Regions from separate parts of the Paenibacillus vulneris genome, predicted to be linked through region 1. Evidence: riboswitches for the same ligand, from Rfam matches in the RefSeq annotation. Region 1 holds a riboswitch; each other region holds the start of a gene.

What was found. Region 1 has a riboswitch for cobalamin ahead of ABEA66_RS22610 (energy-coupling factor ABC transporter permease). Riboswitches for the same ligand answer to the same signal wherever they lie in the genome.
Region 2: linked by a shared signal. The riboswitch ahead of nrdI (class Ib ribonucleoside-diphosphate reductase assembly flavoprotein NrdI) and the one ahead of ABEA66_RS22610 (energy-coupling factor ABC transporter permease) in region 1 are both predicted to bind cobalamin.
Region 3: linked by a shared signal. The riboswitch ahead of cobJ (precorrin-3B C(17)-methyltransferase) and the one ahead of ABEA66_RS22610 (energy-coupling factor ABC transporter permease) in region 1 are both predicted to bind cobalamin.

What each region holds. Positions count from the first base shown of each region.
Region 1 covers NZ_BAABJG010000026.1:56,291-60,810, reverse strand. Annotated here, with positions in the region: gene ABEA66_RS22615 (thioredoxin domain-containing protein) at 1-2,012, shown strand, start outside; cobalamin riboswitch at 2,124-2,310, shown strand; gene ABEA66_RS22610 (energy-coupling factor ABC transporter permease) at 2,451-3,218, shown strand; gene ABEA66_RS22605 (energy-coupling factor ABC transporter substrate-binding protein) at 3,215-3,499, shown strand; gene cbiQ (cobalt ECF transporter T component CbiQ) at 3,492-4,295, shown strand; gene ABEA66_RS22595 (energy-coupling factor ABC transporter ATP-binding protein) at 4,292-4,520, shown strand, end outside.
Region 2 covers NZ_BAABJG010000015.1:599,635-604,154, forward strand. Annotated here, with positions in the region: gene nrdF (class 1b ribonucleoside-diphosphate reductase subunit beta) at 1-187, opposite strand, end outside; gene nrdE (class 1b ribonucleoside-diphosphate reductase subunit alpha) at 214-2,298, opposite strand; gene nrdI (class Ib ribonucleoside-diphosphate reductase assembly flavoprotein NrdI) at 2,285-2,644, opposite strand; cobalamin riboswitch at 2,784-2,990, opposite strand; gene metE (5-methyltetrahydropteroyltriglutamate--homocysteine S-methyltransferase) at 3,358-4,520, opposite strand, start outside.
Region 3 covers NZ_BAABJG010000006.1:613,502-618,021, reverse strand. Annotated here, with positions in the region: gene ABEA66_RS08255 (NAD-dependent epimerase/dehydratase family protein) at 1-820, shown strand, start outside; gene ABEA66_RS08250 (hypothetical protein) at 986-1,180, shown strand; gene ABEA66_RS08245 (helix-turn-helix domain-containing protein) at 1,191-1,574, opposite strand; cobalamin riboswitch at 1,808-2,033, shown strand; gene cobJ (precorrin-3B C(17)-methyltransferase) at 2,257-4,053, shown strand; gene ABEA66_RS08235 (sirohydrochlorin chelatase) at 4,083-4,520, shown strand, end outside.

The DNA of each region.
Region 1 (4,520 bases):
CGCACAACCCGGTAGACTGGTTCCCTTGGTCAGAGGAAGCTTTCGAAATCGCCAAGCGTGAGAACAAGCCTATCTTCTTATCCATCGGGTACTCGACTTGCCACTGGTGCCACGTTATGGCGCACGAATCGTTCGAGGACGAGGAAGTCGCGGCAATTCTTAATGAGCATTACATATCGATCAAGGTGGATCGTGAAGAAAGACCCGATGTGGATCATCTCTACATGACTGTATGTCAAGCGATGACCGGGCAGGGCGGATGGCCGCTGACGATTGTGATGACGCCGGAGAAAAAGCCGTTTTTTGCCGGGACGTATTATCCCAAAAACCGTCGCTACGGGCGTCACGGAATGATGGATATATTGCCGCGGCTCGCGGGAAAGTGGAAGGAAGACCGGGAGCGGGTGGTCGAGACCAGCGATCAGATTGTGACGGAAGTGGAGCAGCGGATGCTATCGAACCTGAAGGGCGAGATCTCGGAGAACACGCTGGATCAGGCGTATGCCCAGTATGAGGAGCTATTTGACTCCACGTATGGCGGTTTTGGCGATAAACCCAAATTCCCTACCTCACATAATCTTTCGTTTCTTATGCGGTATTACCATCGCACCGGCAAAGAGCTTGCGCTGCAGATGGCAGAGAAGTCACTGGATGCGATGCAGCGGGGCGGTATGTACGATCATGTCGGCTTTGGATTTGCAAGATACTCTGTAGACGAGAAGTGGCTGGTGCCGCATTTTGAGAAAATGCTCTATGATAACGCGCTGCTGGCCTGGACCTACCTGGAAGCCTACCAGTTGACCGGCAAGACGAAATATTCCCGTACGGCCGAAGAGATATTCGCTTATGTGCTTAGGGATATGACCGACCCGGCAGGCGGCTTCTACTCTGCGGAGGATGCCGACTCGGAAGGGCACGAGGGGAAGTTCTACGTATGGGAGCAGGATGAGATCCTGAAGGTATTGGGCCTCGAGGACGGCGAGCTTTATTGCGACCTTTATGACATTACCAAGGAAGGCAATTTTGAAGGTCAAAATATTCCTAACTTAATCCAGCATGATGTGGAGACTTTTGCCCGGCTCAAAGGATTGGATCCCGATCTATTATCTGAAACCATCGGGAGATGCCGACAAACCTTGTTTGCATACCGTGAGCAGCGTGTACATCCGGGTAAGGACGATAAAGTGCTGACCTCCTGGAACGGACTTATGATCATGGCTTTGTCCAAAGGCTATAAAGTGCTGGAACGGCCTGAATATTTGGAAGCGGCTGCCAAGGCGGCTCGTTTTATTGTCTCCCGATTAAGGCGTCCGGATGGAAGGCTGCTCGCCAGATACAGGGATGGAGAAGCGGCATTCGCCGCATACCTGGATGACTATGCGTTCCTGGTATGGGGGCTAATTGAGCTGTATGAAGCGTCCTTTGAGCTCGAATTCCTGCAGCTGGCTGTGGAGCTTAACGGGCAGATGATCGAATTATTCTGGGATGAGGAACATGGCGGCTTGTTTTTCTACGGAAGCGACAGCGAGCAGCTGTTTTCCCGGAACAAGGAGATATACGACGGTGCGCTGCCTTCCGGCAATGCGGTGGCGGCCATGAATTTCTTAAAGCTCTCCAAGCTGACTTATGACGCCAGGCTGTCGCAGATTGCCAAGAGGCAATTGCAAGCCTTCGCAGGCTCGGTTGAACGGTATCCGACAGGGCATTCGATGCTCCTGATCGCTCTGGATTATGCGTACAGTCCTTCCAGCGAGATTGTCATTGCCGGCGATCCGGAATCCGGGACAACCAGGGAGATGCTTGCCACGGTGCGCCAAGGCTTCAGACCCCACTCCTCCGTATTCTTGGTCCCGCCGGGGGAAGAAGGCGAGAAGGTTCGTCAATTCCTCCCTGTAGTTCAGGACAAACAGGCAATCGGCGGCAGGCCGACGGCGTATGTTTGTGAGAATTTTGCATGTCATTCCCCGATTACGGATTTGGAAGAGCTGGAAGAAGTGCTGCATTCTTCTTAAGAACGGCCTCCTTAATGGAAAGCCTCCTTTTTTATCAAGGAGGTTTTTTGTATTCCAAGAAGGAATTCGATGACATACCACGAATATGGAATAGCTGTACTAATATTATTGGATCATGAATATCCATTAGGTGCCTTTGTGAAGACAAAGGGTAACAGGGAATCGGGTGCAAATCCCGAGCGGTCCCGCCACTGTAAACGGGGAGTTTCTTTCATAATGTCACTCGGTGTAACGCCGGGGAAGGCGAAAGAAGCAACGATCCGTAAGCCAGGAGACCTACCTGATGGTATGCACCCAGATCCCTTCGCGGAAAGGAGAGGTGTACGAGAATGAATCGGCAAACATTAGAGGTGTTGTCGTATTTTCACGCGTACCCGTGACCTATCCTGCTGGATAGGTCTTTTTGTTTCATCACATTTATTATGGAGGATGTATCGGATGAGTAGAAGAAAATGGGCCAGCAGCCTGCTGCTTGTGTTAGGGTTCGTCTTGTACCTGATGGTTAATGAGCCGCAATCGGCTTATGCCATGCATATTATGGAGGGCTTTTTGCCGCTCGGCTGGGCTGTGTTTTGGTGGGTCGTCTTCATTCCTTTCTTTATTCTAGGATTGAGAGCTTTAATCCGCATTACGAGAGAAACCCCTGAGCTCAAAATTATGCTGGGCTTGGCCGGAGCGTTCACCTTCGTATTATCTGCCCTGAAGATTCCTTCGGTCACTGGCAGCAGCTCGCATCCGACCGGAACCGGTCTCGGAGCCGTGATGTTCGGCCCTCTGCCGATGAGCGTATTAGGCTCCATTGTATTGTTGTTTCAAGCCTTGCTATTGGCACATGGCGGATTAACGACGCTGGGAGCCAACGCGTTCTCAATGGCTGTGGCCGGACCGGTCGTAGGTTATTTTGTCTACAGATGGATGATGCAGGCGACAGGGAAACAAAAATGGTCCATTTTCATAGCAGCGGCTTTGGCAGATTTATCTACCTATGTAGTCACTTCCATGCAGCTGGCGCTGGCATTCCCGGCGGAGCAGGGGGGTATCGCGGCTTCCTTCGTGAAATTCGGTGGTATTTTTGCCATTACCCAAATCCCTCTGGCTATCAGTGAAGGCCTTCTGACGGTATTGATCTGGAACTGGCTTCAAGCTTACAGCCCGAATGAATTGTCCCTGCTTCAACGCAAAATGAAAGGAGCCCGCGAATCATGAAAACCAGCTCGAAAAATATGCTGATACTGGCTGCCGTAGTCTTATTGGCCGCTTTACCATTGCTGCTTGTCAAAGGGGATTTCGGAGGCGCGGATGATGCGGCCGAGGAAGTGATCAAATCACTGCATCCGTCCTACGAACCTTGGTTCTCTTCCTTCATAGAGCCTCCTCCGGAAACGGAAAGCATGCTGTTTGCCCTGCAGGCCGCCCTGGGAGCCGGGTTTATCGGATACACGATCGGTTTATTCAAAGGAAGAGCGACCAAGCGTAACCATGATTAAACAAATCGACGTCATTTCTTATAGCAATAAGCTGCGAGCCGTTTCTCCCATGTGGAAAAGCGGTTTCGCTGCTCTTTTGCTCCTGCTGTCCTATCTGTCTCATCCTGTTGTTCAGCTTCTGATGTTCATCTGGATTTCGGCATGGATTGCAGGTTATGCCAAGGTTCCGCTCAGGTTATATAGTACACTTCTGTTCAGTTCGCTTCTATTGTTTGCAGCAAGCTTGCCCGCTTTATTGTTGGAAATTCATTCGTTTGAACAAGGGCAGTTCCGGGCAGAAGGCCTGACGCTGCTCGCTTATTCTCATTGGTCTCTGAGTTTGAATCCATCGGGCGTAGAGCTGACGGTGAAGCTGCTGTGCCGAATTATGGCTTGCGTAGCCGCATCCATGCTGTTGATTCTGACTACTCCCATGCCGGAGCTGTTCCAAGTCATGAAAAAGCTGCGGGTGCCTTCTCTGGTGCTCGAATTGATGCTGATCACTTATCGCTTCTTATTTCTTCTGCTGGATACGGCTCATGACATGTATACCGCTCAACGAGCCAGAGGAGGGCAGCAGGGCTTCACAGGAAGACTGAGAGACACGGCTCTGCTAATCGTCCGGATGTTTGCCAAAACCATGCAGCGCTATCAAGGGCTGGCGAACGGAATGGTATCCCGGGGCTTCACCGAAGAGATTCGAATGCCCCCTTACCAAGGCGGGGAGGTACCGGCAAGGTATAAGTGGGAAGGCAGCATCGGTTGGATTTTGCTGGCAGGGTTGGAATGCTGGTTTAGATGGAGGGAAATCGGATGAAATCGATATTGGAAGCACGTGGTCTAAGCTACAGCTACCCGGGGACAGCCTCTCAGGCGCTTCAGAATCTGAACATGAATATACCTGAGGGGAAAAAAACGGCGATCTGCGGCCATAACGGCTCGGGGAAGTCTACCTTTTTTTTACAGGCCATTGGCATTCATCGTCCGGTGGAAGGAGAGCTGGTCTGGAAGGGGAAGCCGCTTACCTATAATCGTGGTTCAC
Region 2 (4,520 bases), on a different contig from region 1:
GCGTTAAACCGCCAAGTACCTTCATGTACAGGTCCCGCTCCGCATCGTTTAATGTCAGCCAGGACATTTTATCATCGGATAGCGGAATCTCCTCATCCGTCCAAAATTGCATAATATTTTGCTTCCAGAATGTATCCGTAAAATCGTCATCTGGACGGTTCCAATTCACGGCTTTCCAAACACTCATTGCTGCAACTCCCTTTCCAGCTTATCTTATACGGAACAACTGATGCACTCTTCAACGGAAAGATGGTTCGTCCGAGTGTAATAAAGAGATTTCAGTCCTTTTTTAGCTGCGTAAATATAGTATCGAGCCAGCTGTCTCGTAGTCACATCGCTGTTGACGTGAAGTACCGTGGATATTCCCTGGTCCACATGCGTTTGAATTTCGGCAATCAAATCCAATACCTTGAACTGATCCATCTGATAAGCCGATTTATAGAAGAAGTAGTTATCTCTGCTCAAATACGGCATCGGATAATAGGTAGTAGAGTTGGCATAGGTACGCGTTTCGATTTGCTCGACAATCGGCATTACGCTTGACGTTGCATTCTGGATATAGGAAATGCTCTGTGTCGGCGCAATCGCAAGCCGGTAAGCATGATATAATCCGTAAGCTTGTACAGCGGACTTCAGGCTCGCCCAATCTTCGGGAGACGGGATCGTCATGTCCTTGAACAGCTCTTGTACCTTACTTGTAACGGGTCTGTAGTCCGTTTCCAAATAACGGTCGAAGTAAGTGCCGTTCGCATAGTCGGATTGCTCGAAGCCTGCAAACGTAACGCCGCGCTCTTTGGCAATCTCCATGCTTCTTTCCAACGAGTAATAGTTCATCATCATAAAGAAAGCACGAACGAAATCTTTGGCTTCTTCGCTTTCATAAGCGATTTTATTTTTGGCCAAGTAGCCGTGAAGGTTCATCGCTCCAAGTCCGACCGAATGCATCTCTTGATTCGCTTTGGCAACGCCAGGGGCATTGGCGACGGTCGTCATATCGCTGACCGCTGTCAGTGCGGTAATCCCTTCCTTAACGGATTCCTTCACTTTATTCAGCTCCATCACGTTGGCAATGTTCAAGGAAGCAAGGTTGCAGCTGATATCGCGGCGGATTCTATCCGGCTGGCCGTAATCGTTGATTTCCGATGTCTCCTGCAGCTGGAAAATTTCCGTGCAGAGGTTCGACATTTTTATCGCGCCCAGCTGCTTCAGTGGGTGTACGCGATTGGCATTGGTTTTGTTCATAATGTAAGGATAGCCTGATTCCAGCTGAATCATGGAGATCTTGATCATCATATCGCGTGCGCTCATCACGACTTTCTTACGCACACGATCATTAGCCAGTAATTCATCATACATAGCATCAAGATCCATATCATCCAAATGGGTTCCATACGCTTTATAAACGGAATAAGGAGCAAACACGTGCAGAGGCTTGTTTTCTTCCGCCAGCTGATAGAACTTGTTAGGGATGATCAACCCGATCGATAAAGTCTTAAGGCGTGTTTTTTCATCGGCATTGATCTTCTTGCTGTCGAGCAGCTCCATAATATCCCAGCCGAAAATGTTATAATACGCAGCTCCCGACCCTCTGCGCTGCCCCATTTGATCGGCATAGGAGAAGGCATCCTCCATCAATTTGAGCACCGGCATAATGCCTTTTGCCGCACCTTCTACATCTTTAATCGGTTCTCCGCGGCCGCGTAATTTGGATAAATTGACCGCCACCCCTCCTCCGATTTTGGAAAGCTGCATGCATGTGCCGAGAACATAGTTAATCGAATTCAGAGAATCGTCCATTTCCAGCAAAAAGCACGAAACCATTTCTCCGCGACGGCTCTTGCCCGCATTCAGAAATGTCGGAGTCGCCGGCTGCACACGTTGGTCCATCATGGCCGTAGTCAGTGTTCTAGCCGTATTCATATCTCCACGAGCCAGATGCAGCGCTACAATCGCCACTCTATCCGGGTAATGCTCCAAGTACATCGTGCGGTCATTGCTCTTCACTGCGTAATCCGTATAAAATTTGGATGCCGCCATGTAGGAAGGAAATTCGAAGCGATAGCTATGCGCGATTTCGTAAATTTCCTCAACGTCAGCCGGTGAATACTGCTGATATACATCCTCGTAATAGTCGTTATCGATCATATAGCGCACTTTCGCACTCGTATCCGCGAATTGTACGCTTTTGCTATGTACTTCTTCCATAAACGCCTTTACGGCTTCCTTATCCTTTTCCAATTGAAAAAAGCCGTCCGTATCTCTTTGCAGCAACAAATTGTTCAATTCAATATGCAGCAACCAAACGCACCTCCTGTTTAAACCGCTCTACATCCTGCTTCGTTCCTGAAAGCTCAAACTTGCTTACTACCGGTACCTTATATAATTTCGCGATAAGATCGGCGCTTCGGGCAAAGCCTTCTCCCCAATTCCGATTACCGCTAGCTGAAACTCCCATGAGATTCGCATGATTCTTTTGAAGAAAGGACATCACTTTCTGAGGCACTTGACCGAAGCCCGTAGTATAGGTGATTAGAACGAACGGTTCATTCACCGTCATCATTTCCTCTATTTGAACCACTCGCATATTCAGCTTTTCGACAAAACGGCGAACATTTCCCGTCTTGGAGTCATAAGCGATCAACATGCATTTCTTCCCCTTCCTTAGTCCCCGCGGAGCAGGCATAAAAAAGCGCGTTCGGCTAACAGGGCCGAATGCGCTGAAACGAGCATGCAAATGTACATACTTCATTAAAGACGTAACGGACACCTTCCTGTTCTCCGCAGGCCGTGTCAATGATCAGGCAGGTCTCCTGGCTAGAGAATCATCATGATCGATCTGCCTTCCCAGCTTGTTTGGTTCCCAAGCCAGTGGCATACAAGACCGATCCTCCTCTCTTACAGTGGCGGGACCGCGCCGGCTTCTCACCGGACTTCCCTATTAAGCTTTCTCGTTCTATTGAACGAAAAGCACCTGTCACAACAATATATAGTTGGCAATAAATAATCTATATCAATATATGGTATTTGTCAATGGATAGGATGGCCCTTGTTTTAGTATTTTCATAGACTTCAGCCTACAGCTGACAGTCATTTTCATGCATATAAAATGCCGCTGAGACTTGCTGCAGCAAGCCTTTTGTCGATGACAAAAAAGACCCGGCGCATGCTGCGCAGGTCCTAATCATCCGAAAAATTAGTTATTTAGTCCTGGGTACAAAGAAAATTGAACTGCTACATCTTTCACATTCCGCGAAACGAATACCGCTGTTCACCATCGGCTTGAACAGATCCAATGGAATTGCCTTTCAATTCAAAGTAACGTCTGTCTCTGTCTTATTACGGCCTATACCCTGCTTCTTATTTTGCCGCGGACTGCTCGTATTTGGCACGCGCCGTCTTAGTCGCCTCCACCATATTGCGAAGGGATGCAACCGTTTCTTCAAGACCGCGTGTCTTCAGACCGCAATCCGGATTGATCCAGAACAATTTGGGATCTAACACACGCAATGCGCGTTCAATCATACCCGTCATTTCCTCTACGCTCGGAATACGCGGACTATGAATGTCATACACACCCAAGCCGATTCCCAGCTTATAGGTATTCAACTCGAAGCTGTGGATTAATTCACCGTGGCTGCGGGATGTCTCGATGGAAATAACGTCCGCATCCATCGCTTCAATGGAATCTATCATGTCATGGAACTCACAGTAGCACATATGGGTGTGGATCTGCGTTGTTTTTTGAACTGTGCAGGTGGCAATGCGAAAGGCTTTGACAGCCCATGCAAGATAATCTGCCTGCTCCGACTCTTTAAGCGGTAATCCCTCTCGTACTGCCGGTTCATCCACCTGAATCATGCCAATGCCTGCCTTCTCCAACGCCTCTACTTCTTGTCTGAGAGCATAAGCCAATTGGTATGCAATCTGCTCGCGCGGGATATCCTCACGGACAAACGACCAGTTCATGATGGTGATAGGTCCTGTCAGCATTCCTTTTACAGGATGGCTCGTCTGCGACTGGGCGTATTTGGTTTCTTCAACGGTCATTTCACCAATGAACGCTACATCTCCGTAGATCACCGGCGGCTTGACGCAGCGGGAACCGTAGGATTGTACCCATCCATTTTGGGTAAATGCAAATCCCGCGAGCTTTTCACCAAAAAACTCCACCATGTCGGTTCTCTCAAACTCACCGTGTACGAGCACGTCGATGCCGATTTCTTCCTGGATCTTGATCCAGGTATCGATCTGCTCGCGGATAAATTCAGCATACTGCTTGTCGTTCCATTCCCCTTTACGCCATAATTGACGTGCTTTACGCACCTCAGCGGACTGCGGGAAGCTGCCGATGGTTGTCGTCGGAAATAGCGGCAATTGCCATTTCGCCTGCTGAGCTGCATAGCGTTCTGCAAATGGAGCGGAACGTACTGGATCTTGAGAGCTGAAAGCTGCAACGGCGGTCTGAACCTCGCTGCGGTTTCGTTCGGCGGATTGCTGAAGCGTTTGAATGGCACGATCAT
Region 3 (4,520 bases), on a different contig from region 1:
CCATCTGGCGGAGAAAACCGATTTGAACGAAGCGATGGTCGTTCGGGGGCTGAGTCCCAATTTGCGCGGATTGATCTATTTGCTGGATCTGTGCAAGGAATTTTCGATCAAGAAGCTGGTCTACGGATCCTCCGCAGAGGTCTACGGTTCCTATGAGCCTAAGCCGATTGACGAAGCCGCTCCATGCGCTCCGGTCTCCTGCACAGGAATGTCCAAGCTGGCTCCCGAGGAATACATAAAGCTGTACGGCGCGTTGTATGGACTTAACTACACGATTTTAAGGTATGCGAACGTGTATGGCTGCCGGCAAAAGAGGTATGGAAGCGGGGGCGTAATCTCGGCCTTTCTGGAAACCTTCGTCAACGGCGAGAAAGCCATCATTCAAGGGAAAGGCCTTCAGACCCGGGATTTCGTCTATGTATCCGATGTGGCTTCCGCCAACGTTCAAGCCCTGTCCTTGTCCAACAGCGATACCTACAACATAGGCACGGGAACGGCAACGTCCATTCTGGAATTGTTCGAGCTGATGAATGAGATGACGAATCAAAAAGTAAAGCCCGTATTCGTAACGGCGCGTCCGGAGGACCATCTGCATGTCTGCGTTTCCTGGGACAAAGCGGCCAAGGGCTGGGGATGGAGTCCCAGGATCCAGCTGCGGGAGGGCTTGACCCAGCTTATGGGGGATTTTATGTACCAAAGGCTTATGGACAAAATCAATGGAGTTCAGGAAACGGCGCCCGAGCCTGTGGCAGCCAGTATGCTGATTCGCCGTATGGCCGTGAAGAAATCGGCCCGAAGGCTGAAAACTTCCTCTTTATAAGCCGTTGAACCGCGTTGATAAAGATTTATTTAGAATAGCTTATTCGACAAAATGATCGGTGTTTTTTACCAAAACACTCCCAGTATGCGACACCTTTTTTTGAACATCTCCGATATAATACTAGACATTGAAAGTCTATGAGACGAGATGGAGTGTGGGTTGCAAATGGAAGAGAACAAGAAAACGGTGGATATCGACACCGTCCTGAATCAGCTCGGTATCCCCAGAGACAAGTACGATCAATGGCTGGCTCTTCAAGAAGCCGTGAAGGAACCGATCAAGCCTCAATACAAAGGCCTCGATAAACCGTTATTTTCATATATGTACAAGGAACTAGGCATGATGGAGTACAGCAAGTAGCCGTACCTCATCATGGCTTATTTTTGTCGGCAGGGAGAGAACGCTCGGACCGAATGAAAGCGATGAAGCTTTTGGACTCCTCCAGTGTGAGTTCTCTTCCGTCAATAGTCAGAATGAATTTGTCCAGAATAGCTTCGTCCGAAAGCTCAAGATAGCTGATAAATTCCTCCGTGCCGTCCGCAAAGCTTCCGGGATGATCCGTGCGGCCCATCAAATAGTCTATCGATACGCCGAATATATCGGCAATTTTTTGAATGGTTTCATAATCCGGCTCTCTCCTATTATTTTCATAATGAGAAAGGGCGGAACGGGTAATTCCTACTTTATAGGCAAGCTCTTCCTGGGTCATGTACCCTTTGCTCCGCAGTTTGGCTATTCGCTGCCCGTATTTCATAGAGCATCCTTCCACCTTTGCTGTTGTAAATCGGCTGACCTTCCTCATTCCAGCTCTTCTGTATAGTCGGCTATATTGTTCGTAAGCTATCGTTTTGTTTCAATGGGTATGCTGTAAAAAATAAGAACTTCGGCCCATACCTCCCGGGGCATCGAACGGCTTGTCGTTAACGGCGGGAGGGCGCGCAGTTATAGACAAAGCTTCGCTCCGGGTGATATGATGACTCTGGACAATCAAATACGGATGAATTAGGTGCTGAATGAAATCATGCCTCATTTGGCTTAAAAGGGAAGCCCGGTGCAAAGCCGGCACGGTCCCGCCACTGTGAAGAGTGCCTTTCCATAAGAAAGGCTTGTTATGCCGATGTTGTTGCCACTGGAGCGCCATAGAGCGCGTCTGGGAAGGGAATCGGATGACGAAGCTCGAAGTCAGGAGACCTGCCTAATTTCAAAACACTGTTGACCTACGAGGATAGGGAGGTGTTAGAGATCGGCTTACTTAAGGAATGGTAATGGCATATCGAATGTAATGTCATTGGAATTCTTGAGAACGCGGGCTGCAAGAGCATTTCTAACACTTTCTGTAGGAATGCTCTTTTTTGTGCTGCATAAAAGTAAGGAAGACATGTTCGAGTTGCAACCATCATGATGTATTTATATAGGAAGGAAAGGATGTGCGGCGAATGGCGGGAAAACTGCTTATCATCGGCTTCGGACCGGGAAGCTTCGAGCATATTACGAAACGGGCGCGGGAGGCCATTGAAGAAAGTGAAGTTATCATCGGCTATAACACGTACGTGGATCTTATCCGTGGACTTCTCACCGATCAGGAGATTGTACGGACAGGGATGACGGAGGAAGTGAGCCGGGCTCAGGAGGCCGTTCGGCAAGCGGAGTCCGGGAAAAAGGTAGCGGTTATCTCGAGCGGCGATGCCGGTGTATACGGGATGGCCGGACTGGTGTACGAGGTGCTGATGGAAAAAGGCTGGAGGCGGGACGGCGGCGTGGAAGTCGAGATAATCCCCGGCATATCGGCGATTAACTCTTCCGCCTCGCTGCTTGGGGCCCCGGTCATGCACGATGCCTGCACGATAAGCTTAAGCGATCATCTGACGCCGTGGGAGCTGATTGCCCGGCGCGTCGAGGCGGCGGCCCAGGCGGACTTCGTCATTGCGCTGTACAACCCCCGCAGCGGCAGACGAACCCGGCAAATTGTGGAGACGCAGCGCATATTGCTGAAATACCGCTCGCCGGAGACGCCGGTCGGCATCGTGAAGAGTGCCTACCGGGACCGTCAGCATGTGGTGCTGACAACTTTGCGCGATATGCTCGATCATGAGATCGGGATGCTGACGACGGTCATTATCGGCAATGCGTCGACGACGGTCTACGACGGTCTGATGATCACCCCGCGCGGTTATCAGCGCAAGTATACTCTCGGCGCCGATGTACAGCCGCTTAAGCCGCACCAACGGCTGCAGGAAGCGGCGGAGCCTTGGGCGCTGCAGCAGTGGGACGAGGCAGAGGCGGTCGATGCGGATGACGAGGATTGGGCTTGGGAAGGCGAAGGCCAAGTGGAAAGCGGCCGGGAAGCCGTGGCCCGCACCGCAAGGGAGACGGCTCCTGCAAGCTCCGCCGGCGGCGGAAGCACGGGCGGAGCGGTGCTGGCTGTCAGCGCGGTCAGTGTGGCTGAGCGCGAGGAGCGGAGCAGCGGCCCCGGTACCGACTCGCCGCTAATGCTGGCGATGGAGGCGCTGCGCCTGTCCGATCTCAGCCGAGGCGTGGTCACGGAGCCGGGCAGCACGCCTGCCTCGGCGGGATTGTTCCGCCAGCAAGCGATCTTCGAGCTTGCGGTAAGTCCGGGCGTCGCCGAGAAGCGTTTTACCGCCAGACAGATGCTTGCGCTGGCTGAGGTCGTTGGCGAGAAGGGGACGATGGAGTATACGCCCCATCACCAAATGATTATCCGGGTTCCGACATCGAATCCCGATGACATTACGACGAAGCTGCGGCAGGAAGGCTTCCTGCTGGCGCCGATCGGCGATGTAGCGCAGCTTAAAGCTTGCGACTTTTGCAATGCGGAGAAGGCGGATGCGATTCCGTACGCTGAGGAGCTGCAGAAGCGGATCGGCGGCTTGAGCGTGCCGAAGGAGCTGCGCATCGGCTTGAACGGGTGCGGAATGGCTTGTTATGGGGCGGTGCACGAGGATATCGGCATCGTATACCGGAAGGAGAAATTCGATTTGTTCCTGGGCGGCAAGACGGTCGGGCGCAATGCGCATCCGGGACAGCCGGTCGCCGAGGGTATTGAGCCGGATCAATTGGTAGACATGATCGAACGGATTGTACAGCGGTATATTTCGGATGGTCATCCGAATGAGCGATTCCATAAATATTTTAAAAGAGTAAAGGAAGTAGAAGGTTATCGTCACCAAGAGGTGCCGGTTTTCCAAATTGAAAACGCGGTATGCGGCGATTAATACGGAAATAAAGACAGGGAGGGAACAGGATGAATGCGGTTTTGTTTGTAGGCCACGGCAGTAAGGATGCGGAAGGTAATGAGGAGGTACGGGAGTTCGTCCGTTCTATTGCATCGAAGATGGACCAGCCGATCGTGGAGACGTGCTTTCTGGAATTTGAACGGCCCACCATCGCACAGGGTATCGAGCAGTGTGTTCAACAGGGAGCTACGCAGATTGCGGTAGTGCCGATCACTTTATTCTCGGCGGGGCATGCCAAAATACATATTCCGGCTGCGATTGACGAAGCGAGGCTGCGTTACCCGTCCGTTCGGTTCAACTATGGACGGCCTATCGGGGTTCATGAGCAGGTGCTGGATATTCTTGCGTCGCGGTTGGAAGCGGCCGGTGCAGGCGCTGCAACGGAAGCCGACCGGGAGCAGACGGCGGTGCTTGTCGTAGGACGGGGCAGCAGCGATGCGGACGCC